Regions from separate parts of the Sporacetigenium sp. TC11 genome, predicted to be linked through region 1. Evidence: a T-box and tRNA genes for the amino acid it is inferred to sense, from the RefSeq annotation. Region 1 holds a T-box; the other holds one or more tRNA genes.

The links. The T-box of region 1 lies ahead of thrS (threonine--tRNA ligase). A T-box ahead of a tRNA ligase gene usually reads a tRNA of that ligase, here a tRNA-Thr.
Region 2: it has a tRNA-Thr gene. The T-box ahead of thrS (threonine--tRNA ligase) is inferred to sense a tRNA for this amino acid. The anticodon was not compared.

What each region holds. Positions count from the first base shown of each region.
Region 1 covers NZ_JBYVNY010000004.1:152,442-168,965, reverse strand. Annotated here, with positions in the region: gene grdB (glycine reductase complex selenoprotein B) at 1-5, shown strand, start outside; gene grdC (glycine/sarcosine/betaine reductase complex component C subunit beta) at 74-1,606, shown strand; gene grdD (glycine/sarcosine/betaine reductase complex component C subunit alpha) at 1,619-2,800, shown strand; gene ACUSRV_RS08585 (BMP family lipoprotein) at 2,969-4,009, shown strand; gene ACUSRV_RS08580 (BMP family lipoprotein) at 4,148-5,200, shown strand; gene ACUSRV_RS08575 (ABC transporter ATP-binding protein) at 5,576-7,150, shown strand; gene ACUSRV_RS08570 (ABC transporter permease) at 7,143-8,246, shown strand; gene ACUSRV_RS08565 (ABC transporter permease) at 8,246-9,181, shown strand; gene ACUSRV_RS08560 (DUF6873 family GME fold protein) at 9,300-10,061, shown strand; gene ytxC (sporulation protein YtxC) at 10,065-10,868, shown strand; gene ACUSRV_RS08550 (DUF445 domain-containing protein) at 10,969-11,574, shown strand; T-box leader at 11,645-11,856, shown strand; gene thrS (threonine--tRNA ligase) at 11,911-13,830, shown strand; gene ACUSRV_RS08540 (ATP-dependent metallopeptidase FtsH/Yme1/Tma family protein) at 13,869-15,269, opposite strand; ribosomal protein L20 leader region at 15,476-15,606, shown strand; gene infC (translation initiation factor IF-3) at 15,630-16,139, shown strand; gene rpmI (50S ribosomal protein L35) at 16,166-16,363, shown strand; gene rplT (50S ribosomal protein L20) at 16,428-16,524, shown strand, end outside.
Region 2 covers NZ_JBYVNY010000015.1:32,080-48,603, forward strand. Annotated here, with positions in the region: gene rpoB (DNA-directed RNA polymerase subunit beta) at 1-1,798, opposite strand, end outside; gene rplL (50S ribosomal protein L7/L12) at 2,109-2,468, opposite strand; gene rplJ (50S ribosomal protein L10) at 2,531-3,034, opposite strand; ribosomal protein L10 leader region at 3,070-3,211, opposite strand; gene rplA (50S ribosomal protein L1) at 3,264-3,962, opposite strand; gene rplK (50S ribosomal protein L11) at 4,047-4,472, opposite strand; gene nusG (transcription termination/antitermination protein NusG) at 4,502-5,047, opposite strand; gene secE (preprotein translocase subunit SecE) at 5,068-5,292, opposite strand; gene rpmG (50S ribosomal protein L33) at 5,316-5,465, opposite strand; gene tuf (elongation factor Tu) at 5,667-6,860, opposite strand; tRNA gene ACUSRV_RS16025 (tRNA-Thr) at 6,917-6,992, opposite strand; gene sigH (RNA polymerase sporulation sigma factor SigH) at 7,036-7,683, opposite strand; gene ACUSRV_RS16035 (NYN domain-containing protein) at 7,741-8,262, opposite strand; gene rlmB (23S rRNA (guanosine(2251)-2'-O)-methyltransferase RlmB) at 8,262-8,996, opposite strand; gene ACUSRV_RS16045 (Mini-ribonuclease 3) at 9,187-9,591, opposite strand; gene cysS (cysteine--tRNA ligase) at 9,594-11,003, opposite strand; gene ACUSRV_RS16055 (hypothetical protein) at 11,156-11,311, opposite strand; gene gltX (glutamate--tRNA ligase) at 11,479-12,963, opposite strand; gene ACUSRV_RS16065 (YbaK/EbsC family protein) at 13,003-14,526, opposite strand; gene ACUSRV_RS16070 (fumarylacetoacetate hydrolase family protein) at 14,543-15,451, opposite strand; gene proS (proline--tRNA ligase) at 15,506-16,524, opposite strand, start outside.

The DNA.
Region 1 (16,524 bases):
AATAAAATAGATGGGCTTTTGCCCATCTATTATAATATATAACACTTTTAAAAACTTATTGGGGGTGCAGAGTATGACTTATCCAGTTTTAAAGGGAGCTAGCTACATATTAGTACATACTCCAGACATGATAGTACATAATGGAAGTACTTGTAGTATGGAGAAAATGACTAATCCTAATTCAGAACTATTAAAAGAAGTTGAAAATCACATAAGAAGCTATGAAGAAGTAGTTAATTATTTACCAAATCAGGTATACATAGGAAATATAAAGCCAGAGGAATTAAGAAAACATCAAATGCCTTGGTTTGATAAGAAGATAGAAGGATCAAGAGACGGAAAATTTGGAGAAATAATGCCTCAAGATGAATTTATAGCACTTATGCAAATGTCAGATGCATTTGATTTAGTTAAGTTATCTGAGAACTTTATAAATGAAGTAAAACCTAAAATGGAATCAAATTATGATGTATTTGCTCCGTACTATACAAAATTAAAGGGAGATAGTATAGACGAAATAGCAAAGTTAGTTGATGAACATATAGCAGAGGGACTATACCACAATAAGCAACTGGTAGGTTGTGTAAAAAGAGCCCATGATATAGACATTAACTTAAATGCACATACTATGTTTGAAAATTTAGTAGTAAAAGCATCTGGAGTTTTATCTGCTATGCATCTAGTAAAAAAAGCTGGTGTAGATCCATTAAGTATAGAATATGTAATAGAGTGTTCAGAAGAAGCCTGCGGAGATATCAATCAAAGAGGTGGAGGAAATTTTGCAAAATCTATAGCTGAAATGGTAGGACTAAATAATGCAACAGGCTCAGATACAAGAGGTTTCTGTGCAGCGCCTACTCATGCATTAATACAAGCTGCAGCACTTGTGCAATCAGGAATATATGAAAATGTAATGGTAGTTGCTGGTGGAGCTACAGCTAAATTAGGGATGAATGCAAGGGACCACATTAAGAAAGGTATGCCAGTTCTTGAAGATGTATTAGGGGGATTTGCTGTATTAGTATCTAAAAATGATGGAGTAAATCCTGTAATAAGAACAGATCTAGTAGGAAGACATACTGTTGGTACAGGGTCTTCTCCACAAGCTGTAATGACAGCTTTAATAACAAATGGAATAGATAGAGCTGGACTTAAAATAACTGATGTAGATAAATATTCTGTAGAAATGCAAAATCCAGACATAACTAAACCTGCAGGAGCTGGAGATGTACCTGAAGCTAACTATAAGATGATAGGGGCTTTAGCAGTTAAAAGAGGAGATTTACAAAGGTCTGAATTATCTAATTTTGTTGAGAAACATGGTCTTCCAGGATGGGCCCCTACACAAGGTCATATCCCATCAGGAGTTCCATATGCAGGATTTGCTATAGAAGATTTAACTAGTGGAAAAGATAATAGAGCTATGATAGTAGGAAAAGGAAGTTTATTCTTAGGACGTATGACTAACTTATTTGATGGGGTATCTTTTGTAGTTGAAAGAAATAATGGATTAGCTGAAAATGAAGGTGGAGCATCTAAAGATGAAATAAAGAAAATGATAGCACAAGCAATGAAGAAATTAGCATTAGATATGTTAGAAGAGTAAGGGGTGAGTTGTATGACTAAAAATAATGCTGCAAATAGAGCAATTGCAGATACCTTCTTGGAAATAGCTAATGCCATTGAAAGTGGTGAATTTGGAAAAAAGGTAAGAATCGGATTAACTACTTTGGGGAGTGAACATGGAGTTTCAAATTTAGTAAATGGAGCACATTTAGCTAAATCTTCTCAATTTGACATAGTTTTAATAGGACCAAAGGTAGAAACTGAATTAGAAGTAGTTGAGGTTCAAAACGAAGAAGAAATGCATAAGAAGATGGAAGAGCTATTGGATTCAGGATATCTAGATGCTTGTGTAACGATGCATTACAATTTTCCTATAGGAGTGTCTACGGTAGGTAGAGTTGTAACACCGTCTAGAGGAACTGAAATGATACTTGCAACTACCACAGGAACTTCAGGAACTAACAGAATAGAAGCTATGTTAAAAAACTCTATATATGGAATAATAGCTGCTAAATCTATAGGAATACAAAATCCTAAGGTAGGTATATTAAATGTAGATGGTGCAAGACAAGTTGAAAGAGCACTAAAACAACTAAAAGAAAATGGATATGATATAAGTTTTGCGGAGTCTATAAGAGCAGATGGCGGATGTGTAATGAGAGGAAATGACTTATTAGCAGGCGCTGCTGACGTTATGGTTACAGATACATTAAGTGGTAATATATTTATGAAAGTGTTTTCTTCTTTTAATACAGGTGGAGATTATGAAGCCATGGGATATGGATATGGTCCTGGTATAGGAGAAAATTATAATAGAAATATACTTATATTATCGAGGGCATCGGGTACTCCAGTTGTGGCAAATGCAATTAAATATGCTTATGACATAGTTAAAGGTGATATAACTAGTGTTTCTAAGTTTGAATTTGACAATGCCAAAAAAGCAAAATTAAATGATATTATAAACTCTATAACTAAAAAGGAAAGTAAACAAGCTCAAGATAATGAGGATGTTAGCCCCCCAGAAAAGGAAGTAGTTATATATTCAATATCTGGTATAGATATAATGGACTTAGAAGATGCTGTTAGAGTTTTATGGAAAAATGGAGTATACGCAGAAAGTGGAATGGGATGCACAGGACCTATAGTTTTAGTAAATGAATCTAAATCTGAAATAGCAATTGATATATTAAGAAAAGCTGGATATGCATCTCAAGAAAAAACTGGATGCTAGGTTTTTAAAGGATGCCTTGATTTATAAGGCATCCTAATTTTATGTAAGTGTTAAAGATGAAAGAGTTGTTTTTGAATAGAAAAAATTCGAAAATATATAGCTAAAAATAGTATATTACTGTAAAATATTAATAGAATATTTTGGAAAATAAGAAATGGGGAGGTACATATGAAATTCAAAAAATTATTGTCAGTAGGTTTATCTGCAATTGTAGCAGGTTCTTTATTAGTTGGATGTAGTACTAAAACAGAAGAAAATACTGCTGGTACAGAAGAAACTTTAAAAGTTGCTATGGTTACAGATGTAGGTGGAGTAAATGACCAATCATTTAACCAATCAGCATGGGAAGGATTACAACAAGCCAAAAAAGAATTAGGTGTAGACGTTAAATACTTAGAATCAAGTCAAGATGCAGATTATGCTCCAAATATAGAAACTTTAGTAGATGGAGAAAATGATTTAATAATAGGTGTTGGATACAAAATGGCAGATGCTATACTTGAAGCTGCTGAAAATTATCCAGATCAAAAATTTGCTATAATAGATCATGATTATTCTGCAGAGGGTAAAAAAATACCAGCAAATATAAATTGTATATTGTTTAATGAGCAAGAAGCATCGTACTTAGTTGGATTGATAGCTGGAAAAATGAGTCAAACTAATAATGTTGGATTTATAGGTGGAATGAAATCTCCAGTTATAGAAAGATTCCAATATGGTTATATGGCAGGAGTAGAAGCTGCTAATCCTGAAACACAAGTATCAATACAATATGCAAATTCATTTACAGATGCAGCAAAAGGTAAATCTATAGCTAATCAAATGTATTCTCAAGATTCTGATATAATATTCTCAGCAGCAGGTAACGTAGGAACAGGAGCTATAGAGGCAGCTAAAGAACAAAAAAAATATGCAATAGGTGTTGATAGAGATCAAAATGATTTAGCCCCAGATAGTGTTATAACTTCAGCAATGAAGAGAGTTGATACTGCAGTATATGACACAGTTAAAGATTTAAAAGATGATAATTTTAGTGGCGGTAAATCTAGTATTTATGGATTAAAAGAAAATGGTGTTGGTATAGCTCCAACTACAAATAAAAATGTAGCTCCAGATGTATTAGACTTTGTTAAAGGTGAAGAAGCAAAGATAAAGAGTGGGGAAATAAAGGTTCCTACTAATGAAGAAGAATATAAAAATATGAAATAATAATAAAAAATCCTAGCATATAATGCCAGGATTTTTTTGTTTGCTTTAGAACCAAGATAATACAAATATGAATAAAAAAACATATAATGCAAACCATATATTCGTATATAAAAATTACATATTTGAGGAGGTATCTTAATGAGACTCAAAAAAATATTATCATTGGGGACAGCTTTTGTTTTATCTGCATCTCTAATGGCTGGATGTCAAAATGGTGGAAAAGACAATAAGGGAAATGCAGATGAAAAAGCAGGAGAAATATTAAGAGTAGGTATGGTTACGGACGTTGGTGGAGTAAATGATCAATCATTTAACCAATCTTCTTGGGAGGGACTACAAAGGGCAGAAAAGGAATTAGCTGTAGAGGTTAGATATCTAGAATCAAATCAAGATGCGGATTATGCTCCAAACTTAGAGACTTTAGTAGACGAAGAATACGATTTAATAATAGGTGTTGGATTTAAAATGGCAGAAGCTGTAAAAGAAGCTGCTGAAAATTATCCTGATAATGAATTTGCTATAATTGACTACAATTATGAAGCTGAAGGACAAGAAACACCTGAAAACGTAAATTGCGTAGTATTTAATGAACAAGAAGCATCATATTTAGTTGGATTAATAGCTGGTAAAATGACAAAAACAAACAATGTAGGATTTATAGGAGGAATGGATGTCCCTCTTATACAAAAATTTAGATATGGATATGAATATGGTGTAAAAACTGCAAATCCAAATTCAAAATCACTAGTTCAATTTGCAAACTCATTTACAGATGCAGCAAAAGGCAAATCTATAGCTAACCAAATGTATGGAAATGGAGCCGATGTCATATTTACAGCAGCTGGTAATGTAGGAACAGGAGCTATAGAAGCAGCAAAAGAAACTAATAAATATGCAATAGGCGTAGATAGAGATCAAAATGATTTAGCTCCAAATAATGTTATAACTTCAGCTATGAAGAGAGTTGACGTAGCAGTATATAATGTTGTTAAGGATTTAAAAGAAGGAAACTTCAATGGTGGTAAGGCTACTATATATGGATTGAAAGAAGAGGGTGTTGGACTAGCTCCAACTTCAGATAAAAATGTACCAAAAGATATATTAGATTATGTAAATAAAGAAGCAGATAAAGTTAGAAATGGAGAAGTTAAAGTACCTGGAACAAAAGCAGAATATGATAACGCTAAATAAATAAGATATTAAATAATTAATGGCCTCCTTACAAAAATCTTTACAAGGAGGCCATTAATTATTTATACATTTTTCTTTTTAAACTATATATAAAATTAATCTAATAGATTCCGTGATTACATAGGCTTTATTTTTTATATTTATTGGAAATAATAATTTAGAAATGTAACTTAATAAAATAAATGCAGAAATTTCGACAAGATATTTAAAAATGCAAAAAAATATATTATAATAAATATCTACAAAATTGAATTTAAAATAGGAAAATGTTTTTTTGAAAATGTTAATTTCTAGAATTTTAAATTAAATAGTTTGTTATAGTTATTAAATTTTAGTATAATATAAAATACTCATTATATAGAAGGAGGTAAGGTGATGACTTCGATTAATAGAAATATAGATTACAGTCAAAAGGTTGTTGAAATGAAAAATATAACTAAAAAATTCGGTAATTTCACAGCTAATGATAGTATAGATTTGACTGTGCACAAAGGAGAAGTACATGCCCTTTTAGGAGAAAATGGGGCAGGTAAATCTACTCTTATGAATATATTATATGGCTTATACCAACAAACATCAGGAGAAGTATACATAAAAGGTAAAAAGGTTGAAATAGATAACCCAAATGTAGCTATACAAAATGGTATAGGAATGGTTCATCAACATTTCATGTTAATTCATACATTTACAGTTGCACAAAATATAGTATTAGGTATGGAGCCAACTAAGGGACTGGGAGCCTTAAATATGGATAAGGCAATAGGAGACGTTAGGGATATATCTAAGAGATATGGTCTTCATGTTGATCCAATGGCTAAGGTTGAAGATATATCCGTTGGAATGCAACAGAGAGTTGAAATACTTAAAGCACTTTATAGGGGGGCTGAAATACTTATACTAGATGAGCCCACAGCTGTATTAACTCCACAAGAAATAAACGAATTAATGCAAATAATAAGAAACTTAACAAAAGAAGGAAAATCAGTAATAATTATAACTCATAAGTTAAAAGAAATAAAAGCTGCAGCGGATCACTGTACTATAATAAGAAGAGGTAAATACATAGATACAGTAAACGTAAGTGATACAACAGAAGATGATTTAGCCGCAATGATGGTTGGTAGAGAAGTTACTTTTAAGGTTGCTAAAGAAGAATCAAAACCAGAAGATATAGTATTAAAAATAGAAAACTTAAATGCTATGGACAATAGACAAGTTCCGGCTTTAAGAAATTTCTCTTTAGAAGTAAAAGCAGGAGAAATCTTAGGTATAGCTGGAGTTGATGGAAATGGTCAGTCAGAACTAGTAGAAGTTTTAACTGGGCTTAGAAAAGCTGATAATGGAAGTATAAAGATTAATGGCCAAGAATTAATTAATAAGACTCCTATAGAAATATTCGAAAATGGAGTAAAGAATATACCTGAAGATAGACAAAAAAGAGGATTAATATTAGATTTTACCGTAGAAGAAAATATGGTACTTCAAAATTACAAAAAAGACAGATTTTCTAAAAATGGAACATTAAAAAATGATGCTATAAGAGAACATGCTAACCATCTTATAGAAAGATTTGATGTAAGACCAACTGACTCTAGTTTAAAGGCTAGATCTTTATCTGGGGGTAATCAACAAAAAATAATAATTGCTAGGGAAGTTGACAATATAGAGACGTCGAGAAAAGCTACTAATAAACCTCAACTTCTTATAGCTACTCAACCGACAAGAGGTCTTGATGTTGGAGCTATAGAGTTTGTTCATAAATCACTAATTCAGCAAAGAGATGCTGGAAATGCAGTATTATTGGTTTCGTTTGAACTCGATGAAGTAATGAATGTATCAGATAAAATAGCAGTTATATATGAAGGTCAAATAGTAGGTATAGTAGATGCTAAAGATGCTGATGAAAATACATTAGGATTTATGATGGCAGGAGGTGAAGGCCATGAGTAATAATAGTGGGACTCTAGGTAAAAATAAAAAGTTATTTTTGAGAAATGATACTATAGTTTATTCTTTAATATCTATAATACTAGGATTAATTGTAGGAGCAATAGTACTTGCTATAGCAGGATTTAACCCTATAGAAGCTTATATTGCTATGCTTGATGGTATATTTGGCAGACCTAAGTATATGGCTTGGACTATAATAAGGTCTACTCCTCTTATATTAACGGGTTTATCTATAGCATTTGCATTTAGAACCGGATTATTTAATATAGGAGCAGAAGGTCAGTATATAATAGGCGCATTAGCAGCGGGAGTAGTAGGATATTCTGTATCGCTTCCTTTAATAATCCATATACCTTTAGCTCTTATAGTTGGATGTTTAGCAGGTGCTATATGGGGCGGTTTTGCTGGATGGTTAAAAGCTAGATTTGGAGTTAATGAGGTTATAGCAACAATAATGCTTAACTGGATAGCTTTTTATTATAGTAACTATATAGTAATGAAGCCGTGGTTTAGAAAAGGTGATAGTGAAGCATCTAAAGATATATTGGAAACTGCACAAATAGATATAAATTGGTTAAAAGGATTAGTAGGTCCAGCTACAAAGGTAAACTGGGGTATTGTAATAGCAATAATACTAGTAATAATAATAGCATATATATTATTTAAAACTACATTAGGATTTGAATTAAGAGGTGTTGGTTATAACAAGTTTGGTGCAGAATATGCAGGTATAGATGTAAAAAAATCTATATTTAAATCTATGGCAATAGCAGGTTTGCTTGCCGGAGCTGCAGGAGCAATACAGGTTATGGGTGTCTCTCATAATATAACAGTATTAGCTGCTCCTGAAGGCACTGGATTTGACGGAATAGCCGTTGCTCTTATAGCAAATAGTAATCCAGTGGGGACAATATTCTCAGGATTATTATTTGGAGCCCTTAGATATGGAGGAACTAAAATGCAAACTATAGGAGCTCCTTCAGAAGTAATAAACATAGTTACAGGTTCTATAGTTTACTTTATTGCTATAAGTAGTGCATTAAGAATTGCTTATAATAAATTTAAAAAGAAAAAAACGCAAGGGGGTAATAAATAATGCAAGATTTAGCAATTATACTTAGTACAACCCTTATGTATTCTACACCCCTTATATTTACAGCTTTAGGAGGAATATTCTCTGAAAACTCAGGAATTGTTAATATAGGGCTTGAAGGTATGATGGTTATAGGTGCCTTTGCAGGCGCTGCTGCAGGTTATTTATTTGGAAATCCGTGGTTGGCATTTTTAATAGGTGGATTAGCAGGTGGATTATTTGCTTTAATTCATGCTATAGCTACAATTAGTTTAGATGCAGATCATACTATATCAGGTGTCGCTATAAACTTATTAGCTCCCGGTGTTGCTTTATTTACATCTAAGATGTTATTTGATGGTTCAACTATGACACCAGCTATAGATATAGATCAAAAAATACCAAGACCACTAAATGGTGTATTTCCACAAGGTAGCCCACTAGATACAATTTTTAACACTTACGCTACTGTTTATTTAGCCTTTGCATTCGTAATTTTAGTTTGGTTTATTTTATATAAAACAAAGTTAGGTTTAAGAATAAGAGCTGTTGGAGAACATCCAAGAGCAGCAGATACATTAGGTATAAATGTTACTAAAGTAAGATATTTTGCTGTTATATTATCAGGTGTATTAGCAGGATTTGGCGGTGCTGCTATGAGTCTAGCTATAGTTTCATCATTTAGGCCTACATTAATATCTGGTCAAGGATATATAGCTATGGCAGCTGTTATATTTGGTAAATGGAAACCACAAGGCGCGATGTGGGCATGTTTATTATTTGGATTCTCAACAGGACTTGCAGTTTATCTTGGAAATCCACAATTACCATTCCATATAAATGAAAACCTATTATCTATGACTCCATATATAATAACACTTATAATACTTATAATATTTGTTAAAAATTCTAATTCTCCATCAGCTTTAGGGATACCATATAAAAAAGGTGAGAGATAACAATATAAAAAAAGATGGTAGATTTTATCTATCATCTTTTTTTATACATATAATATATTAATTTTATATGTATAAAAACATGGGATATTTTCCAAAATTAAGATAAGGAAGTGAGATTATGCATTATAGCGATACTCCATTTATTCCTCAAAATAATGTAAGTCTAATGTTAGTAGATAAAAGAATTCCTAAAGATATGGAATACCAATTACAAAACAGAAATATAGATATAATAAAAACTTGTGAATGTAGAGAAACTTATGAAGCTATAAAGTATCATCCAGATATTTGTGTTTGTTATTTAGGAAAAGGAAATATAGTAGTAGCCCCTAATGTATATAATTATTATGTAGAAGCTTTAAAAGAATATAACTTTCATATAATAAAAGGTACAGAATATATTAGAAGTAAATATCCTTATAATATTCAGTATAATGTAGCAATTTTAGGGAAGTATGCAATCCACAATTTCCAGTATACAGAAAAAAATATATTAGATTACATAAATAATAATAAAATGATAAGAATAAATGTAAGGCAAGGATACTCTAAATGCTCTATATGTATAGTAGATGAAAATTCTATAATAACATCAGATGAAGGTATATATTCAGAAGTTATAAAACACGATATTAACTGCTTACTAATAGAAGAAGGTAGTATAGATCTATTTGATATGAACTATGGATTTATAGGAGGTTGTAGTGGTTTAATATCTAAGGATGCTATATGCTTTTCTGGAGATATAACAAAACATCCTAACTATATGGAAATAAAGGAGTTTTTAAGCACAAGAAATAAAAAGATTAAATGTTTAAGTAATAATACTCTATTGGACTTGGGATCTATAATTCCTCTTATGACCAGAAGGGAGTGGTGAATTTTGCCATATAGAGACATACATCTTAGGATATTAAGTGAACACAAAGGTGCTCTTCAAAATTTTATTGAGTCGGGTACATTTAATAAAGATGTTAAGTATGATAATGGTTTTGTGGAAGTAAATGTATATATTGATGAGAATAAGAAAGAGACAACAAAAATAAGAATAGCATCAGAAATAACAAACACACTTATACATATAGTAAAAAAAGAGCTATTAAAAGAAAACATACAAAAAATATATAGTGAAATTTATGATGAAGAAATAGAAGGTATTTATAGACATTCGCTAGATCTTTTTAATAAAAAGGAGACTTTTATAAAAGAAAGTATATTTAATAGGGTATATGATTACATATCTAAAAACAACCATATAAACATAGATGGATTTGTTAAATTTAGGATGAAGGATTTTTTAAATTACATATCTAAGCTTAGTGATAGAGGACTAGAAGAATATTTAATAAAGAAAGATCAAGATGAGTTTATAAATGTACTCAAGTATTTTGTAGAGATGCAAGAAGAAAAAATAGATATACTAAAAGTACATATATTGAAAGATGGATCATTTATATTATGTGATAGAGACGATAATATTTTAGAGAATAAAAATAATGAAGATATAATAAATATGGTTTTAAAAGAAAATTTAAACTATGAAGATTTTTTAATAAGCACATTGCTGACGTTGTGTCCTAAACAAATAGTAATATATGATAACTTGGAAAATAATGTATCCAAGGAGATTGTAGAAACTGTAAAATCCATATTTGGGGATAAGGTCATAATTCAACAAAGAGCATAATGCTCTTTGTTTTTTATTTTTATATTGAAAAAAATTAGTTTAATATATAAAATATATATTATCATCTAAAAGAATTAATCTCAAATAAGGAGATGATAATATGGGAAATATAGCAACTATACTTTTCTTGGCTGTAATAGGAGGGATAATAGGTTGGATAACCAATGTATTGGCTATAAAACTAATATTCAGACCTATAAATCCAATAAGAATACCTATACTGAATATAGAAATATTAGGACTTATACCTAAGAGAAGAGGGGAAATAGCACAAAATATAGGTGAGATAGTACAAAATGAATTAATATCTTTAGATGAAATAGTAGATGAGGTACTAAAAGAAGAAGATAGAGATAGAATAGTTAAGTATATAAAACTTAAAATAAACAATGTCATAAGCGATAAAATGCCTGTATTTATCCCGAGTACATTTAAAGAATTAATACAGGGTTATTTAGATGACATAGTAGAACAAGAAGTAAGTGCTACAGTTACAGATTTAAGTGAAGAATTAGTGCACAGAGCTACGGATAGAGTAAATATACAAAAAATGATAGAAGATAAAATAAATGAGCTCGATTTAGAAAAGCTTGAGGATATGATATTAAGTATAGCTAAACAAGAATTAAAGCATATTGAAGTATTAGGTCTTGTTTTAGGATTTTTAATAGGAATAATTCAAGGATTAATAGCTATGTACATATAAATTATGTATATAAAAATTGTACTTGATTAATAATACTATATATGGTAGTATGTTATTAAAATATTTCGAATAATTTGCTATGAAGAGGAAAAGTAAAATAAACCCAGTTTACAGAGACGATGAGTCACCGGCTGAAAGCTCATCTAAATATGGATATTTGAAAACTACCTTGGAGCTGAATTTAGTAACTGTGCACAGTGAAAGTATTCGGGTGACGACCTTATAGTCTTACAAGAGGGCTTATGCCAACTTGGGTGGAACCGCGATATACTCGTCCCATGATTTCATGGGGCGAGTTTTTTGTTTTTGTAATTATTCAAAAGGAGGTAGAATTAAATGATAAAAGTTACTTTAAAAGATGGTTCAGTAAAGGAATATGAAAAAGGAACATCAATAATGGATGTAGCTAAATCTATAAGTGAAGGATTAGCTAGAAGTATAGTAGGGGCATCTGTAAATGAAAAAGTAGTAGGACTTGATTATAAATTAAATGAGGATGCTGACTTAAGTTTATACAAATTTGACGATGTAGAGGGTAAAGAAATATTTAGACATACAAGTGCACATATTTTAGCTCAAGCAATAAAAAGGGTATATCCTGAGGCTAAACTTGCTATAGGGCCTGCTATAGAAAATGGATTTTACTATGATATAGATCTAGAGCACAGACTTACTCCACAAGATTTAGAAAAACTAGAAGCAGAAATGAAAAAAATAGCTAAAGAAGATTTAACTTTAGAGAGATTTGAAATTTCAAAAGAAGAAGCTTTAAAGTTAATGAAAGAACAGGGAGAAGATTACAAAGTTGAGTTAATAAATGATCTTCCAGAAGGAGAAACACTATCTTTTTATAAACAAGGAGATTTTACTGATTTATGTAGAGGACCACATCTACCATCTACTAAAAAAGTAAAAGCTGTAAAACTTCTAAATATAGCTGGTGCATACTGGCGTGGAGATGAAAAAAATAAGATGCTACAAAGAATATATGGAGTATCTTTTGAAAAGTCTAAGGACTTAGATGAATATCTACATTTATTAGAAGAAGCTAAGAAAAGAGACCATAGAAAATTAGGAAAAGAATTAGAATTATTTACAATACCTGATGAGGGACCAGGATTCCCATTATTCTTACCAAGAGGTATGGAACTTAAGAATGAACTATTAAAATTCTGGAGAGAAATACACAAAAAAGATGGATATGTTGAAATAGAAACTCCAATAATATTAAACAGAGCATTATGGGAAACTTCAGGACACTGGTATAACTACAAAGAAAATATGTATACTGTACAAATAGATGAGCAAGACTTTGCTATAAAGCCAATGAACTGTCCAGGAGGACTTATATATTATAAATCTAAACCACACTCATATAGAGATTTTCCAATGAGAGTTGGAGAAGTAGGTAGGGTTCATAGACATGAATTATCTGGAGCATTACACGGACTTATGAGAGTTAGAGCATTTACTCAAGATGATGCACATATATTTATGTTACCAGAGCAAATAAAAGATGAGATAAAAGGTGTTGTAGATTTAATAGATAGAGTTTATAAAACTTTTGGATTCGAATATCACTTAGAATTATCTACTAGACCAGAAAAATCTATGGGTACAGATGAAGAGTGGGAAGCAGCTGAAAATGGTTTAAGAGAAGCTTTAGAAGATTTAGGCGTTGAATATAAATTAAATGAAGGTGATGGGGCTTTCTATGGACCTAAGATAGACTTCCATTTAAGAGACTGCTTAGGAAGAACATGGCAATGTGGTACTATACAATTAGATATGCAACTTCCGCAAAGATTTGATATAAGCTATGTAGGAAAAGATGGAGAAAAACATGTACCAGTAATGATACACAGAGTTGCATTTGGAAGTATAGAAAGATTTATAGGTATATTAATAGAGCATTATGCTGGTAAATTCCCAACATGGATAGCACCGGTACAAGTAAAAATATTACCTATATCAGATAAATACAATGATTATGCAAAAGAAGTAAGAGCTAAATTATTTGAAAAGGGTATAAAGGTAGAAATAGATGATAGAGCAGAAAAAATAGGTTACAAAATAAGAGAAGCTCAAATGGAAAAGATACCTTATATGTTAGTAGTAGGGGAAAAAGAAGCAGAAAATAATGAAATTTCAGTTCGTTCAAGAGATAAAGGTGAGTTAGGTTCTGTAAACATAGAAAGTTTCTTAAATGATATATTAAAAGAAATTGAAGAAAGATCTAATATAATTCAAGCTTAATATAAAAAAGAGGTGTTAGAAATCTAACACCTCTTTTCTTATATACTTACTTTAGTTATTAAAGATTTTAACTCTTCATGAGTCATAGTTTCCTTCTCGAATAAATGTTGCGATACAATATGAAGATCTTGCATACTTTTACTTAACAAATCTAGAGTTTCCTTATAACATCCGTCTATTATATTATTTGCCTCTTTTTGTATTTTTTCTGATAATAGTGTTTTTTGGTTTCCATCTAATGTCACATATCCGAAGCTGCTCATACCATATTCACACACCATTTGAGTTGCAATGTCAGTAACCTTCTTTAAATCGTCTTTTGCCCCTGTAGATTGATGATTAAATATTAACTCTTCTGCTGCTTTTCCAGCTAATAATATTTTCATTCTACCCAATAATTCTTCTTTTGTATATATAAATCTGTCTTCATCAGGAAGTTGTAAAACGTATCCTAATGCCTGACCTCTTGGTATTATAGATACCTTTTGTATAGGATTTAGTCCTAGTGCATTACTAACTAAAGCATGCCCTGACTCGTGATAAGATACTATTTTCTTTTCTTTCTCTATTAATTTAGCATTTTTTGATTCAAGACCAGCTATAACTCTTTCTATAGCCTTATCAAAGTGAAGTTGAGTTATAATAGTGCTATTATCTCTAACCGCAAGGATTGCTGCTTCATTAGCTATATTTGCGAGATGCGCACCATTAAATCCATGTGTTTTTTTAGCTAACATGTCTAAATTAACAGTTGGGTCTATAGGTTTATCTTGAGTATGAACTTTTAGTATTTCATGTCTTGTAAAATAGTTAGGATTCCCTATGTGTACATGTCTATCAAATCTTCCGGGTCTTAATAATGCTTCATCTAATAAGTCAAGACGGTTAGTTGCACCTACTATTATTACATTTGTATCTTTATTAAAGCCATCCATTTCTACAAGTAATTGATTAAGAGTTTGATCTTTTTCGTTGTTGCTTTCAAGATGTCTTTTTGCACCAACGGCATCAATTTCATCGATAAATATTATACTAGGAGATTCTTTCCTAGCCTTTTCAAATAAAGTTCTAACTCTTTTTGCACCAACTCCTACGTATTTTTCAACGAATTCTGAACCTGTAACATTGAAAAAAGCAGAATTAGTTTCTCCAGCTACAGCGGATGCTAGTAATGTTTTACCTGTTCCAGGAGGACCATAAAATAAAACACCCTTGGGAATCTTAGCTCCCATTTTCTTATATTTCTCAGGGTTTTTTATAAAGTCCACTAGTTCAAATAGTTCTTCTTTTACTTCTTCTAGACCAGCTACATCTTTAAATGTGGTTTTAGGTTTTGTGTAGCTAGAGTCATCAGGTTGAGTTTCTTTTTCCATTTTTGTTTGAGCAAATGCTGGAACAGGTACGTTGATTTTCTTTAAGATTTCTTTTATTGTTTTCATAATCATGCACCTCAAATAATATGGTATTTTTGTTTAAACTTATTGTTGCCTTTATTGCCAAATAATATTATTTAAATATTTTCCAAATTACACTAAAATAGTAATAATATAATAAAAAGTATTGCCATAAAGAGAAAATATAACGTATTTTTTAAAAAAAGTTGACAAAACTTTTATATAATGATATATTTTATAAGGTAGTTGATGTGAACAAGAAGAAGTTATCCGCTTCTCACCTTACAACAAAAGTTAGTAAGGTTAATAATAGTTACTATTACTTATGGAATTGCTATGTAACTTATGCGGATGACTCTGTCATTCGCTTTTTTTATATAAAATTATAGTTGGAGGTGTCCTACCATTAGTAAAGAACTGCCATTAAACGATGAAATAAGAGATAAAGAAGTCAGAGTGCTATCAGATACAGGAGAGCAACTAGGGATAATGTCGTCTCAAGAAGCTCAAGAAATAGCTAATAGCAAAAACTTAGATCTAGTAAAAATATCACCAAATGCTAATCCGCCAGTATGTAGAATAATGGATTATGGCAAGTTTAAATATGAACAATCTAGAAAAGAAAAAGAATCTAAAAAGAAACAAAAAACTGTAAGTCTTAAAGAAATAAGACTAAGACCAGGTATAGAAGAAAATGACTTAAACACTAAAGCTAACCACGCTATAAAGTTCTTACAAAAAGGCGATAAGGTTAAAGTGGAATTAAGATTTAGAGGAAGACAATTAGGACACAAAGATATAGGTAAAGTAGTTATGACTAACTTTATAGCATTAATAGAAGAGTTTGGAACACCAAGTAAAGCTCCAGCATTTGAAGGCAATAATATGGTTGTAATAATAGAACCAAAAAAATAGACTAAAACTTGAGAGGAGGAACCACTATGCCAAAAATGAAAACTCATAGAGGCGCTGCTAAGAGATTTAAAGCAACAGGAAGTGGAAAATTAAAAAGATCTAAGGCGTTTAGAAGACACATATTAACTAAGAAGAGTGCTAAAACTAAAATGCAATTAAGAAAATCAGGTATAGTTACTGAGGGCGATGCAAGAAGAATAGCTCAATTATTACCATATATATAAATCCGGATGGAAGTTTATATTATAAAACTTAGGAACTAAAGTAGAAAACAAAGGAGGCGTAACCATGGCTAGAGTAAAAAAGGCAATGAATGCTCGTAAAAAGCATAAAAAAGTATTAAAGCTTGCAAAAGGTTTCATAGGAGCAAGAAGTAAATTATTCA
Region 2 (16,524 bases), on a different contig from region 1:
GCTCATTTGCTTGAGCTCTTATATATATATCTTCTTCATCAGCAGTTAAATAGTTTATCTCATTTGTTACCATACCTTTTTCCTTATCTACTTTTCTATAAGGAGATTCTATAAATCCGAATTCATTTATTTTAGAATAAGTACTTAAGGAGTTTATAAGTCCTATGTTTGGTCCTTCTGGAGTTTCTATAGGACACATTCTACCGTAGTGAGAATGATGAACGTCACGCACTTCGAATCCCGCTCTTTCTCTTGAAAGACCGCCAGGACCTAATGCAGATAATCTTCTTTTATGAGTTAATTCCGATAATGGATTTGTTTGGTCCATAAACTGAGATAATTGCGAACTACCAAAGAATTCTTTTATAGCTGCTGAGACAGGTCTTATGTTAACTAAAGCTTGTGGAGTTATTGATTCCATATCTTGAACTGTCATTCTTTCCTTTATAACTCTCTCCATTCTAGATAGACCTATTCTCACTTGATTTTGTAGCAGTTCTCCTATAGATCTTATTCTTCTATTTCCTAAGTGATCTATATCATCAATACCGCCAATCCCATGGAATATATTAAATTGGTAGCTTATAGAACCTATTATGTCATCTAGTATTATATGTTTAGGGATAAGTTCTCTAATTCTTGTTTTTATGGCTTCTTTTATTTCTTCCTCGTCATTATATTCATTTAATATCTCTTTTAATGTAGGATAATGAACTTTTTCTTTTATATTTAAGTCATCTATATTAAAGCTTATATGTGCCGCTATATCTACAAAATGGTTACCTATAACCTTTACAGGTCTTTCATCATCAGATATTACAGAAACTACATTTATACCTGAGTTTTGTATTTCCTTAGCTATTTCTAAAGATATTTTTTCTCCCTCTTTTACGAACAGTTCTCCTGTTTCTGGGTTTACTATATCCATAGATGCTCTTTTATTCATTATTCTATAGCATAAAGCTAACTTTTTGTTGAACTTATATCTACCAACTTTAGCTAAGTCATATCTCTTAGCGTCAAAGAACAATGAATTTATTAATGATGAAGCACTTTCTACTGTAGGAGGTTCACCTGGTCTTAATTTCTTGTATATTTCTATAAGACCTTCTTCTGCAGTTTTAGTATTATCTTTTTCTAAGCTAGCCATTAGTCTTTCGTCTTCGCCTAGTAAGTCTATTATTTCTGCATCACTTCCAAAACCTAACGCTCTTAGTAATACTGTTATAGGTTGTTTTCTAGTTCTATCAACTCTTACAGATATTATATCGTTAGAATCTGTTTCATATTCTAACCATGCTCCTCTATTAGGTATAACTGTAGATGATATTAATCTTTTTCCTGATTTATCTATTTCTTGAGAGTAATATACCCCAGGAGATCTTACTAATTGACTTACTATAACTCTTTCGGCACCATTTATAACGAATGTACCTTTTTCAGTCATTAAAGGGAAGTCTCCCATGAACACTTCTTGTTCTTTTATTTCTCCCGTTTCTTTGTTTATAAGTCTTACCTTAACCTTTAGAGGTGCGCAATATGTAGCATCTCTTTCTTTACATTCTTCAATATCGTACTTGGGCTTTTCATCTAAAGAATAATCTACGAACTCTAGAATAAGATTTCCAGTATAGTCTTCTATAGGCGAAATATCTTCAAACACTTCTTTTAACCCTTCATCTAAAAACCACTCATAAGAATCTAGTTGAAGTTCTATAAGATTTGGGACATCAGCTATTTCTTTTATTTTAGAAAAGCTTATTCTAGTTCTTTTACCTATCGTGACAGGATGTGGCATTCACTTTTCACCTCTCAATAATTAAAAATAAAACTATTCTTTATTCCAATGCATCTAGTAATTTTACCATATTTTCATATCCGATTCAAGTATAATTTCTTTATGTCAATAATATAATTTAATATATATGTATAATACGCACATTATTTATTATGTACAAAACAGTAATCTTAAATTCCATTTTTTTAAATTTAATAAAAATTTGACGTTCCTCATGTCGCTAACCACCTTGAGAACCATGCCTTTGGATAAATTATAATATCCTTATAATTAAAAAAAGGTGCTTATTAGCACCTTTTTTATTATGAAATTACTTAACTTCTACTTTAGCTCCAGCAGCTTCTAAATCTGCTTTCATTTTATCAGCTTCTTCTTTAGAAACTCCTTCTTTTAATGTTTTAGGAGCACTGTCAACTAATTCTTTAGCTTCTTTTAATCCTAAACCAGTTATTGCTCTAACAGCCTTTATAACTCCAACTTTTGAAGCTCCAGCGCTTTCTAATACTACGTCAAACTCTGTTTTTTCTTCAACAGCAGCAACAGCAGCACCAGCCATCATTACAGGAGCAGAAGCAGAAACACCGAATTTTTCTTCTGCAGCTTTAACTAATTCATTTAATTCTAAAACTTTCATATTCTCTATAGCTTCTAATATTTGTTCTATAGTCATTTTTAGCACCTCCGAAATTTATCTTTTAATTTAATTTTAATAGTTTAGAAGAAACCAGCAATTTAAGCTTGTTCTTCTTGTTTCTTTATCATAGCATCTAATAAGTATGCAAAGTTTGATACTGGAGCTTTTAAGCTGCCAAGTAATTTTGCAATAAGTGCTTCTCTTGATGGTATATTAGCTAATTCTACTATCTTATCTTGACCGTAGAATTCACCTTCTACAACACCCATCTTTAACTCCATCTTTGGATGAGTTTTCATGAAGTCACTTACTATTCTTGCTGGAGCAACTGGATCTTCATATCCAAATGCTATAGCATTTGTCCCTACTAATAATTCATCATTGAATTGTTCTATACCAACTTCTTTAGCAGCTCTTCTCACTAAAGTGTTTTTGTATACTTTATATTCAACGCCTGCTTCTCTGAACTTAGTTCTTAATTCAGTAACCTCTTCAACTGTTAAGCCTTTGTAGTTTACTACTACTGCAGAAGAAGATTTTTGTAGTTTTTCAGCTATTTCTGAAACAACATGTCCTTTTATTTCCATTGCCTTTTGTGACATCCAGGTGTGCACCTCCTTCACCTATTGATATTTACCGAGACTTTATAAAAGCTTTTGTATATCCACTAGATGTAGACACACAAAAGCTTCTTATCTTCAAAATTCAAAGTTATCGAACCCTCGGTAGGATATTAAGCTTATAGCACCTACTGTCTACGGTAAATTATTTATTTTTAAGATTAACATCTAATATATTATCAAATTCCACAATCTATGTCAAGAGTTTTTATTACTCAGCAACTCTAGCAGGATTTATTTTTACACCAGGTCCCATAGTAGATGCTACTGTAACAGTTCTTAAGTATTGACCTTTAGCAGCAGATGGTTTAGCTTTTATTATTGCATCCATTAATGTTGCAAAGTTATCAGCTAACTTTTCTTTACCAAAAGAAACCTTTCCTATAGGAACGTGTATTATGTTAGTTTTATCTAATCTATATTCAACTTTACCAGCTTTTATTTCTTCTATAGCTCTAGCTACATCAAATGTAACTGTTCCTGATTTAGGGTTTGGCATTAATCCCTTAGGACCTAATACTCTACCTAATCTACCAACTACACCCATCATATCTGGAGTAGCAACAACTACATCAAATTCAAACCAGTTTTCGCCTTGTATTTTAGCAACTAATTCTTCTGCTCCTACGAAGTCTGCTCCGCCTTGCTCAGCTTCCTTAGCTTTTTCACCCTTAGCAAAAACTAAAACTCTTTTAGTTTTTCCTGTTCCGTGAGGTAGTACTACAGCACCTCTAACTTGTTGGTCTGCATGTCTTGAGTCAACACCTAATTTAACGTGTGCCTCTACAGTTTCATCAAATTTAGCAACAGATATGTTAGTAACTAGTTCTAACGCTTCTGAAGCATCATAAAATCTAGTTCTATCTACTTGCTTTATAGCTTCTTGGTATTTTTTTCCTCTTTTAGCCATTTTAATATACCTCCTTGTGGTAATTTCGGTTTAGTACCTCCCACTTATATAAACGGGTACAAAAACATATCGTCATTTTTAAAATTAGTCTTCTACTACAACACCCATACTTCTTGCAGTACCAGCTATCATACTCATAGCTGCTTCTACTGAAGCTGCATTTAAGTCAGGCATTTTTAATTCAGCTATTTCTCTTATCTTAGCTGAAGATATTGTTGCAACTTTCTTTTTGTTTGGTTCTCCTGAACCTGATTCGATTCCTATCGCTTTCTTTATTAAAACTGCAGCTGGTGGAGTTTTAGTTATGAAAGTGAAAGATCTATCTTGGTATACTGTTATAACAACTGGTATTATTAAACCAGCTTGATCTGCAGTTTTAGCATTAAATTCTTTACAGAATCCCATTATATTAACACCGTGTTGTCCTAATGCTGGTCCAACTGGTGGTGCTGGTGTAGCTTTTCCTGCGTTTATTTGTAATTTTATTTGACCTATAACTTTTTTAGCCATCGAGCGCACCTCCTCAAAATCTATATGAATTATATTTTTTCTATTTGATTAAACTCCAATTCAGTAGGAGTTTCTCTACCACCAAACATTGATATTACAACCTTTAATTTCTTCTTTTCAAGGTTTATTTCTTGTACATTTCCCATGAATCCTTCAAATGGCCCTTCTGTGACTCTAACCGTTTCTCCTATTTCAACATCTATATTATTACTTGCTACCTTTTGAATAGCTTTATCGATGCCCATAGATACAACTTCTTCTTCACTTAAAGGTACAGGTTTAGATCCAGGACCTACAAACCCTGTAACGCCTTTTGTATTTCTTACTACGTACCAAGATTCATCTGTTATTATCATTTTTATTAGAACATAACCAGGAAACACTTTTCTTTGTCTTATCTTTTCTTTACCACTTTTAGTGGTTTCTACAACATCTTCAGTAGGGACAACCACTTCTAATATGTAGTCCTCCATACTTCTTGTTTGTACAGCCTTTTCAATAGTAGCCTTAACTTTATTCTCATGCCCTGAATAAGTATGAGCGACATACCATCTTGGTTGTTGTAACTCTGACATATCTTATTTCTCCTTTTTATCTATTTTAGTATAAGCTTAAGTATACTTGATAATATACTGTCTACAGCCCACACTAAGATAGTTGACAAAATACATACAGTTAAAACTACCCCTGTGCTCTTTAAAAGTTCACTCTTAGTCGGCCATGTAACTCTTTTAAGTTCTGAGTTTGTTTCTTTTACATATGTTTTAAAACTAAATCTTTCTTTTTTTACATTTGTGTTTTGATTTGCATGGGCAGCCATTCCATACTCACATCCTTAATTAACTATTTTGTTTCTTTATGAGTAGTATGCTTTTTGCAGAATCTGCAGTATTTTTGTAATTCTATTCTATCTGGGTTGTTCTTTTTGTTTTTTGTAGTATTATAATTTCTCTGCTTACATTCTGTACATGCTAAAGTTATTTTAACTCTCATCTGCTACACCTCCAACTTCGTAATTCATTATATATTGTTAAGTCTCTTATCGTCTAAGATAATTTCTTAATTTTGAATCATCACCTTGTATAAGTTATCATAAAATTGTAGGCATGTCAATGTTTTTGTTAATTATGTTTAAAAAAAGAGAAGGATAATTCCTTCTCTTTTGATATCTTAATTTAAGAGTATAGAATCGTACTATTCCATTATAGTAGCAACAACTCCAGCCCCTACTGTTCTTCCACCTTCTCTTATAGAGAATTTTAATCCTTCTTCTATAGCTATTGGTGATATTAATTCAACTGTCATTGTTACGTTATCTCCAGGCATTATCATTTCTATACCTTCTGGTAACTTACAAGATCCTGTTACGTCTGTTGTTCTGAAATAGAATTGTGGTCTATATCCATCGAAGAATGGAGTATGTCTTCCGCCTTCTTCTTTCTTTAATACGTATACCTCTGCAGTGAACTTTGTGTGTGGCTTTATTGTTCCTGGCTTTGATAATACTTGTCCTCTTTCTATTTCTGCTCTTTGGATACCTCTTAATAGAGCTCCTATGTTATCTCCAGCTTGAGCTTCGTCTAGTAACTTTCTGAACATTTCTACTCCTGTTACTACTAACTTTCTTGGATCTTCTGATAATCCAACTAGCTCTACTTCGTCTTGTACCTTTACTACTCCTCTTTCTACTCTACCAGTTGCAACTGTTCCTCTTCCTGTTATTGAGAATACGTCTTCTACTGGCATTAAGAATGGCTTGTCTACTGCTCTCTTTGGTTCTGGTACATATGAATCTATTTGCTCGAATAATTCTACTATTTTATCTCCCCATGCACTTGATGGATCTTCTAATGCTTTTAATGCTGATCCTTGTATTATTGGAGTATCATCTCCTGGGAAGTCATATTCGCTTAATAATTCTCTTACTTCCATCTCAACTAATTCTAATAATTCTTCATCATCTACTACATCACACTTGTTTAAGAATACTACTATATATGGTACCCCAACTTGTCTTGATAATAATATATGTTCTCTTGTTTGTGGCATTGGTCCATCTGTTGCTGAACAAACTAATATTGCTCCGTCCATTTGTGCTGCTCCTGTTATCATGTTCTTAACGTAGTCAGCATGTCCTGGGCAGTCAACGTGTGCGTAGTGTCTGTTTGGAGTTTCATATTCAACGTGTGCTGTTGATATTGTGATTCCTCTTTCTCTTTCTTCTGGTGCCTTATCTATGTTTGCGAAATCTACAGCTTCTCCTAATCCATATCTTGCATGTAATGTTTTAGTTATTGCTGCTGTTAACGTTGTTTTACCATGGTCAACGTGTCCTATTGTTCCTATGTTAACGTGCGGCTTATTTCTTTCAAATTTAGCTTTAGCCATTTTAAAATTCCTCCTCTTTTGATTATGTAGTTAATTTGGTTGTTTTTACATATTAATGGAGCCCACGAGCGGACTTGAACCGCCGACCTCCGCCTTACCAAGGCGACGCTCTACCTCCTGAGCCACATGGGCACTCATAAAGCACGGTTACATGCTTATGGTAAGTATTTTACTATTAATTACTTCTATTTTCAAGGTATTTTTCTAATTTTCTCTTGACTCTTTGAAGAGCATTGTCTATTGACTTAACATGGCGTTGAAGTCCATCGGCTATTTGTTGGTATGACTTACCGTTTAGGTACAATTCTAGCACTTCTTGTTCTAAACCACTTAACAGCTCATTCATTTTGCCTTCTATATTCTTTAGCTCTTCTTTGCTTATTATAATCTCCTCTGGATCTGTAACTACATTTGTAGCTATTATATCCAATAAAGTTCTATCAGACTCTTCATCATATATAGGTTTATTTAAAGATACATATGAATTTAAAGGTATATGCTTTTGTCTTGTGGCAGTTTTTATAGCTGTTATTATTTGCCTTGTTATGCAAAGTTCTGCAAAAGACTTAAAAGAAGCAGTCTTAGTACAGTCAAAATCTCTTATAGCTTTATATAGTCCAATCATACCTTCTTGAATTATATCCTCTTTATCTGCCCCTATTAAAAAATAAGATTTAGCTTTTGATTTTACAAAATTTTTATATTTCTTTATTATATGTTCTAGTGCAAATATATCTCCTTGATTAGCTCTTAATACTATTTCACTGTCATCTTCTACTACTTCACCTAATCTATAATATTCTTTTTCCTTTGCTACTAACACATTATCTCCCCCTACGTAAACTTCATAAATCTATTATATTTAACAAATTTAGTAATTTCAACGGTTTCTACGAATGTTCTCAAGTTTCGACAAAGTTTCCTCATCTAAAAAACTTTCTAAGGCATTTCTTTGTATATTTGTCGAATTTGTTTTAGATTTTATTTTGCTCTTGATAGATATAATATCTAACTTGAGTTCTCTAGCTGATATTCTAGTAGCACCTTTGCCTAATATAATTTGTTGTTCTGCGTAGTCGTTAGTAGCAACCTTCACCATGTCATACTTAGATAATTTACCTATGAATTTTTCTATATAACTATCTGCTGTTTGATGTTCTTTAGTAAAAACTATAGTTGCATTTTTTCTCTCTTCTATTTTTTCCTTTGAATTTTTAACTTGATATGCATCAAATACAATTATAGATTTTGCTCCTGTATAAGCACAGTATTCTATAATATCATCTATTAATTTCTCTCTTGCACCTTCTAGGTCTTCTTTTCCTAAGCTTTTCAGTTCATCCCAAGCATTTATTATATTGTACCCGTCTACAATAAGGTATTCTTTTGTAGTCCTAACCACTATTTAGACTCCAGTCTTTGTTTGAATATTTCATATAACAATATTCCTCCAGCAACCGATGCATTTAATGATGTGACATTACCAAGCATAGGCATTTTAACTGTAAAGTCACAATTTTCTTTTACTAATCTAGATATGCCAAAACCTTCGCTTCCTATAACTATTCCTATAGAACCTTTTAAGTTTTGTTTATAAAAATCACTTCCATCCATATCAGCTGCTGCTATCCATAGACCTTCTTCTTTTAATGTTTTTATAGTACTTACTATATTTGTGACTTTACATACAGGTACATATTCAACTGCTCCAGCAGATGCCTTGGTCACTACAGGAGTTATATGAACAGACCTTCTCTTAGGAATTATAACTCCATGTGCCCCTACTGCATCTGCAGTTCTTATTATAGAACCTAGGTTATGAGGGTCTGTTATCTCATCTAGTATTATAAAAAACGGATCTTCACCTTTTTGTTTTGGTATTTGAATTAATTCTTCTAATTCATAGTATTTATATTCAGAAACCATAGCTATAACGCCTTGATGAGAATGACTTTCACTAATTTCATCTAACTTTCTTTTATCTACATATTGTATTATTATATTCTTATCCTTAGCCATTCCTATTATTTTATTAATAGAGCCTTCTTTAGCTGAATTTGCTATTAATAATTTATCTATAGGTCTTTCATTTTTTAGTGCTTCTATTACAGGATTTCTTCCTTCTATATTTGCCAATTAGCACACCACCTAAATATTAATAATTTTTTAGTTCCTCTTTAATTTTTTCCATTTTTTATTAAATTATCATATCGTTTATTAAATAATGATTTATTCATAACTTTTATTATAACTCATAATCTTGTTTTTTTGTATTTCATAGCATATAAAAAGGTTGATATTTTTATTAAAAATATCAACCTTTTTATTAAATACCTTCAATATCATTTTCTACTATTTGTATACTTTTATTTATTATGTGTTTTAATCTATCGATATCATTAGTTAAATGAAGATATCCTAATACAGCTTCAAATCCAGTAGCATGTCTATAATCAAGTATATCTGCATTTTTAGGTACTGTATTAGATTTTTGATTTCTTCCTCTTTTAAATATATTGAGTTCCTCTTCAGTTAAGTCTTGTTCTAATTTATTTACTATGTTTGCTTGAGATTTAGCTCTTACATACTTTATAGTTGTCTTATGTAAGTCATTTACTTTCATATTGGGATTTTTATAAACCAGATGTTCTCTTACATAAGATTCATATACAGCATCTCCCATATAAGCAAGTACCAAAGCCGATATAGTTTTTATTTGCGTATTATCCATTACTACACCCTTTTCCATTTAGTTCCTTGTCTAGTATCTTCTAATACTATTCCCATATCTAATAATTTTTTTCTTATTTCATCTGCTAAAGAATAGTTCTTTTCTTTTTTAGCTTTTTCTCTTTCCTCTATAAGCTTTTCTATCTCTTCATCTAAAACTTTATCTTCTTTTTTATTTACTATGTTTAATACCTTTGTTAACTCACTAAACATATCATAGCACTTTTGAGTAAAGTCAACTGAGGAATCTTCATCCACATTAGTATTTATAAATTTAGCTAATTCAAATATAATACTTATAGCATCTGCTGTGTTTATATCATCATCCATAGATTCTATAAATCTTTGCTTATATAATTTTAAATGATTTATAGCTTCTTTTTCTTCAATCTTCATTTCTTTGTCGATACTAGATTCTTTTAATTTTTTTAATGTAAATTCTAAACTTTCTTTAGTATTATAAAGTCTTTCAAGGCCTGCCTTAGATTGCATTAGCATTTCGTCACTAAAATTAACAGGATTTCTATAGTGAGCAGACAACATAAAGAACCTTACAATTTCTAGATCATATTCTTCAGATATATCTCTTACTGTAAAGAAATTTCCCTTTGATTTACTCATTTTTTCATTATTTATATTTATATATCCATTATGTATCCAGTACCTAGCAAATGTTTTACCATTTCTAGCTTCACTTTGAGCTATTTCATTTTCATGATGTGGGAATGTTAAATCTTGTCCTCCAGCATGAATATCTATAGTTTCACCTAAATGTCTGCATGACATTACAGAACACTCTATATGCCATCCAGGTCTACCTTCTCCCCAAGGGCTATCCCATCCAGGTTCTCCTTCTTTCTTTGATTTCCATAATACAAAATCCATTGGATGTTTCTTTTTATCATTAACTTCGATTCTAGACCCTGCTTCTAATTCATCTTGATTTTGTTTAGACAACTTACCATATCCACTAAACTTCTGAGTATCAAAGTAAACATCTCCATCCACTTCATATCCAAATCCCTTTTGTTCTAAATCTTTAACAAAATCTATTATTTGTTGTATATTGTCCGTAACTCTAGGATGAACGGTCGCTCTCTTTATGCCTAATCCATCAGCATCTTTAAAGTATTCATCTATATACTTATCTGCAACTTCATCTGGAGTTATTCCTTCTTCGTGTGATCTGTTTATAATTTTATCATCTACATCCGTAAAGTTTTGTACATATGTTACTTCATATCCTCTGTATTCTAAATATCTTCTAAAAGTATCAAATATTATAAAAGGCCTTGCATTTCCTATGTGGAAGAAATTGTATACAGTTGGCCCACATACATACATTTTTACCTTTCCCTCTTCTAAAGGTACAAACACTTCCTTCTTTCTAGTTAATGTATTGTATAATTTCATTTTTATCACCTCATTATTAGTTATAAATTTCCATAGTTATTATGTATTTTATTATACATTATTTATTGTATTTTTAAAATCTATGTAAATAATATTATTATACCCCTGAACTTAAAAAAGAATCTACCAATGTATTAGGCAGATTCTTTTTTTTACTGTTCATCTAAGAAAAATATTTTTTTAGATGTACATTCATTATAAACTTCTTGCGATATTATTTTTTCTTGCTTCATCCTTTCCAGTATGTCAACATAGTCCGTACATAGTTGTTTTAACTCCGCTTTTATTTCTTCAATATCATTATACATATTTTTTCCCCCTGAAAATCAATAAAAATAAAAAAATAAAATGTAATATATTAATCTTTCTTTATAATAATATTAAATTTTTTTATCTCAATTCCTTTATATAATTAGTTAGAATTTTTCATCAAATTACTACAAAAAAGCCTGCTATAATAGCAGGCTTTTTCAAATTATTTTAATATATTATTTTTTACGTATGATATTCTACTTAAACACTTCTCTTTCCCTAAAACAGATAACACAAGAGGTATTTCTGGTCCATGCATTTGCCCAGTTAATATAATTCTAGTTCCCATAAATAAATTTTTACCTTTTATTCCATGTTCTTTTTGTATTTCCTTAAACATTCCTTTAACAAAAACCTCATTAATTTCTTCTGCATTAGAAACTTTTTCTTCTAAAGCACTTACTAATGTAGGTATGTGTTCAAGATCTAAAAACTCCCTACACTCATCATCTTCAAGTTCTACATTATCTCCAAAGAATATACCAACCTTATTAGTTATTTCTTTTACAAAAGGTAATCCCTCTTTAACTGTATGAACTATAGATTTTATCCACTCATACTTTTCTTTAGCATCTTCCTCAGTTATATATCCTGACTCTATTAAAAACGGTATTGAAAGATCTGTTATATATTCATCTGATGCATCTTTTATATAGTGTTGATTAACCCAGTTTAATTTATCTGTATCAAATACCCCACCGCTTCTTGATACTCTTTCTAGAGAAAAAGCTTGTTCTAACTCTTTCATATTAAACAATTCTTTATTATCTTCAGGAGACCATCCAACTAAAGCAACATAATTTACTAGGCCCTCTGGTAGATAACCTTTTTTGGTGAAATCTTCAACAGCTACATCCCCTTGTCTCTTACTTAACTTTTTCTTTTCTGTATTAAGTATATTTGGAAGATGTACAAATGTTGGAGCTTCCCAACCAAATGCTTCATATAGATAAATATGTTTTGGAGTTGATGGCAACCACTCTTCTCCTCTTATAACATGAGTTATTTTCATTAAGTAATCATCTACAACTACTGCAAAGTGATAAGTTGGGAATCCATCAGATTTCATTAACACTTGGTCATCCATATCATTTGAGTTTATAGAAACATGTCCTCTTACGATATCATTGAATTTTATTTCTTTATTTGATGGTAATTTTAATCTTATTACATAAGACTCACCATTATCTATTTTTTGCTTTACTTCTTCTTTAGATAAACCTCTACAGAATCCATCATATCTAGGTATTTTACCTTCTGATTTTTGTATTTCTCTAACCTTATCAATTCTTTCCTTAGAACAAAAACAATAGTATGCATGTCCTTTATCTAAAAGTTCTTGTATATAACTTTTGTATATATCTAATCTTTCAGATTGTATATAAGGCCCATATTGTCCATTTTGAACTATTTTGCCATTTTCGTCTAACATAACTCCTTCATCATGATTAACTCCTGACCATGACATAGCATTTAACATGTTTTCTATAGCACCTTCTACCAATCTAGATTGATCTGTATCTTCTACCCTTAGTACATACTCTCCGCCCATTTTTTTAGCAAATAAATAGTTATATAGTGCTGTTCTTAAACTACCTATATGAACAAATCCAGTTGGACTTGGAGCAAATCTCACTCTTACGCTCATCTTTTGTTACCTCCTAATATGTATTTAATTATAATATTATTAGAACAATGTACCTTCTTGCAAGTTTATTTTTTTCTTTTCTCTAGTATAAGTATTTCTTATTTCGGCTATATTGTCTTCTATATCCTTACCTACAACTATTACATTAGGTATTCCAATAAGTTCGCTATCCTTAAATTTCGAACCTATTCTTTCATTTCTATCATCTAACAATACACTATACCCTTTTTCTAAAAGATTATTATATAAATCAATAGCTACTTTATTTTGTTTATCATCTTTTATATTTCCAATTATTACTTCATAATCAAAATAACTTATGAACTTTGGCCATTTTATACCTATGTCATCATTATTTTCTTCAGCAGTAGCTAGAAATAATCTATCTAAGTAAAATTTTATATCTAAAGTATATAGATTTTGTTCTTTTCCATTACAATCTAAATATTTGCTATTTTGATTTACTATATCTATATCAACTATGTTAACTCCTTGTATTATATCCAAATTTCCACTACATTGTACACAATTTTGATCTTTATCTGCTTCTTTGAAGTTCCCTATATAATCAATATCAAAATCTATATTATAATTTACATTTTTTATATGATAATCTGTTTTATTAGCACCTACAACGGCATTTTTTATGCTAATTATTTCTTCATCTGCGTATATATTTTTTACATTTTCTAAATTTATTGGCCCTGCAAATCCAATTTCTGCATTAGTAACCTTTTTTACATCCTTTTCTGATGCCATGTTTATATCTTCTTTATTTACACCTAAATATTTAGCAAGCAGACTTTTATTTATAGTTCTATCCCCTCTTAATAAAACAGCTATTATTTCTTCATTAATTTCAAATAATAACGTTTTTATTAACTTAGACTGTGAAACACCTAAAAACTCCTCTAAGTCCTGTATCTTACCTATATTTGGAGTATAAACTTCTTCCTTATTTCTCATTTCTTCTGTGGATAAGTCCTCATTTGACATTGAAATAGCATTTTCTTTTATGTCAAAGTATCCACATTTACCACATGAAATTATATCTTTCAGTGGATTATTTGAACAGTATATATATTTGGTATTATTATTTGATGTTTTTTTGTAATTTATATTTATATTGTTCAATAAATTATTTATTTTAAAATTTATATCATTATAAGCTTTATTTATATTTTCTTCAGAATCTATAGTTACTAGGTTTATTATATTTTCGTTTTTAGAATTAAATAAGCCATTTTTTAGTTTATATTCTTTATTATGCTCTTTATATTTATATCTTATATTAATTGGAAGCTCTTTATATGACTTTAGGTCATTAATATATAAATCTAATATATCTTCATTATTTGCAACTATATCTAAATAATTACAAATACTATTATTTAGATATTTTACAAGTTTATTAAAAAATAAGCTTCCAATAGGAGTATAAGAGTAATTACTACTTTCATTGTACTTTAGAAATCCTGACCTATATAAAAGCTTCATACTGTTATAATCTGCTTCAATAGGACATTCTTTATATGTCTTAATATACATATCTTTTAATTTCATAGCACACCCCTTTTGACTATTTTTCCTTACATATTACATTATTTATTAACTTTCCTATTCCTTCTATTTCGCATTCTACAATATCTCCATGACTTAAGAGCCTTGGAGGTTTAAATCCAAGTCCTACTCCTTCTGGAGTTCCTGTTATAATTATATCTCCAGGTTTTAGTGTTATTCCCTTAGATAAATCACTTATTATATAATCTATATCAAACATCATTTTCTCTGTATTAGAGTTTTGCCTTATTTCTCCGTTTACCTTACATGATATATTTAACTTTACAGGATAACTCACTTCATCTTTATAAGCTATATACGGCCCCATAGGACAAAATGTATCAAGAGATTTTCCCTTAAACCATTGTATATGATTACTTTGAATGTCTCTAGCCGAAATATCATTTACTATTGTGTATCCAAATATATAATTTTCAGCTTCATGAGGTTCAATATTGCTGCAATTTTTTCCTATTATAACAGCAAGTTCTACCTCATAATCTACCATCTTTGTTACATTAGGATCAAAAATTATATCGTCACCACTCCCTATAGCAGGGTTAGCTATCTTAGAAAAGTATATAGGATATTTTACATCTTCTTTATTTTTTAAATCTGTATTACTTAACTCCTTCATATGCTCAAAATAATTTTTTCCAAGACAAAATATATTCCTTATTGGATATGGTATAGGAGCAAGAATTTTAATATTCTTTATATCTAAACTTTCTAATTCTTCTTGTTCTAATATAGACCTTATATCATTGTATACACTATCATCCATTATATCTATTAAATCGTTCATGTTTTTAGGTTTTAGTTTATTCATTCTATTAAATATACAGTCTATAGGTATAACTCTCTCTTTATCCTTAGTTAAGATTCCTATATTTTCATTGTCTTCTAATAAATAAGTTGCAAAAAACATAATTATCCCCCTTTATTTTATATTCAAAAAAGCTTCCAAAATGGAAGCTTTTTATTAATATGCCTTTGCTATATATGCCATCTTATTAGCTTCTTTACTACAACATACACATTTATCGCCTAATTTTTCTTGTTCAAAAGGAAGACATCTTATAGTTGCACCTGTTTCTTCCTTTATTTTCGTTTCACATTCAGAATCTCCACACCACATAGCTTTTATAAATCCTGGAGTTTCTTCTATTATTTTTTTGAATTCATCCATATTATGAGCTACATAGGTTTTCTTTTCTCTCATATCTCTAGCCTTTTCTAGCATAGTGTTGTGTATATTGTCTAATAAATTAGCTACTGTTTCTTCTATATTTTCTAAAGATATAGCATCCTTTTCTAATAAGTCTCTTCTAAAGGCCATAGCTTGATTGTTTTCTATATCCTTTGGTCCTATTTCCAATCTAACAGGAACACCTTTCATTTCCCACTCATTGAACTTCCATCCTGGAGAATAACCATCTCTATCATCAACTTCTACCTTAATGCCCATAGATTTTAAAGATGCATATATTTCATCAACTTTTTCCATAACATTTCCCTTATGTGCTGCTATAGGTACTATAACAACTTGTGTTGGAGCCACTCTTGGAGGTAATACTAACCCTCTGTTATCTCCATGAGTCATTATAAGTCCACCTATAAGTCTAGTTGATGCACCCCAAGAAGTATGGTATGGATTAGATAAGTTACCATCTCTATCAGAATATTTTATATCAAATGCTTTAGTAAAGTGTTGCCCTAGGAAGTGACTAGTTCCTGATTGAAGCGCCTTACCATCATGCATCAATGCTTCTATAGTATATGTATCTTCAGCACCAGCAAACTTTTCATTTTCACTTTTTTGTCCTGTAACAACAGGTATAGCCAATAAGTTTTCACACATTTCTTTATATATACCAAGCATTTGTAATGTTTCTTTTTCTGCTTCTTCTTTAGTTTCATGAAGAGTGTGACCTTCTTGCCATAAAAACTCAGATGTTCTTAAAAATGGTCTAGTAGACTTTTCCCATCTAACAACTGAAC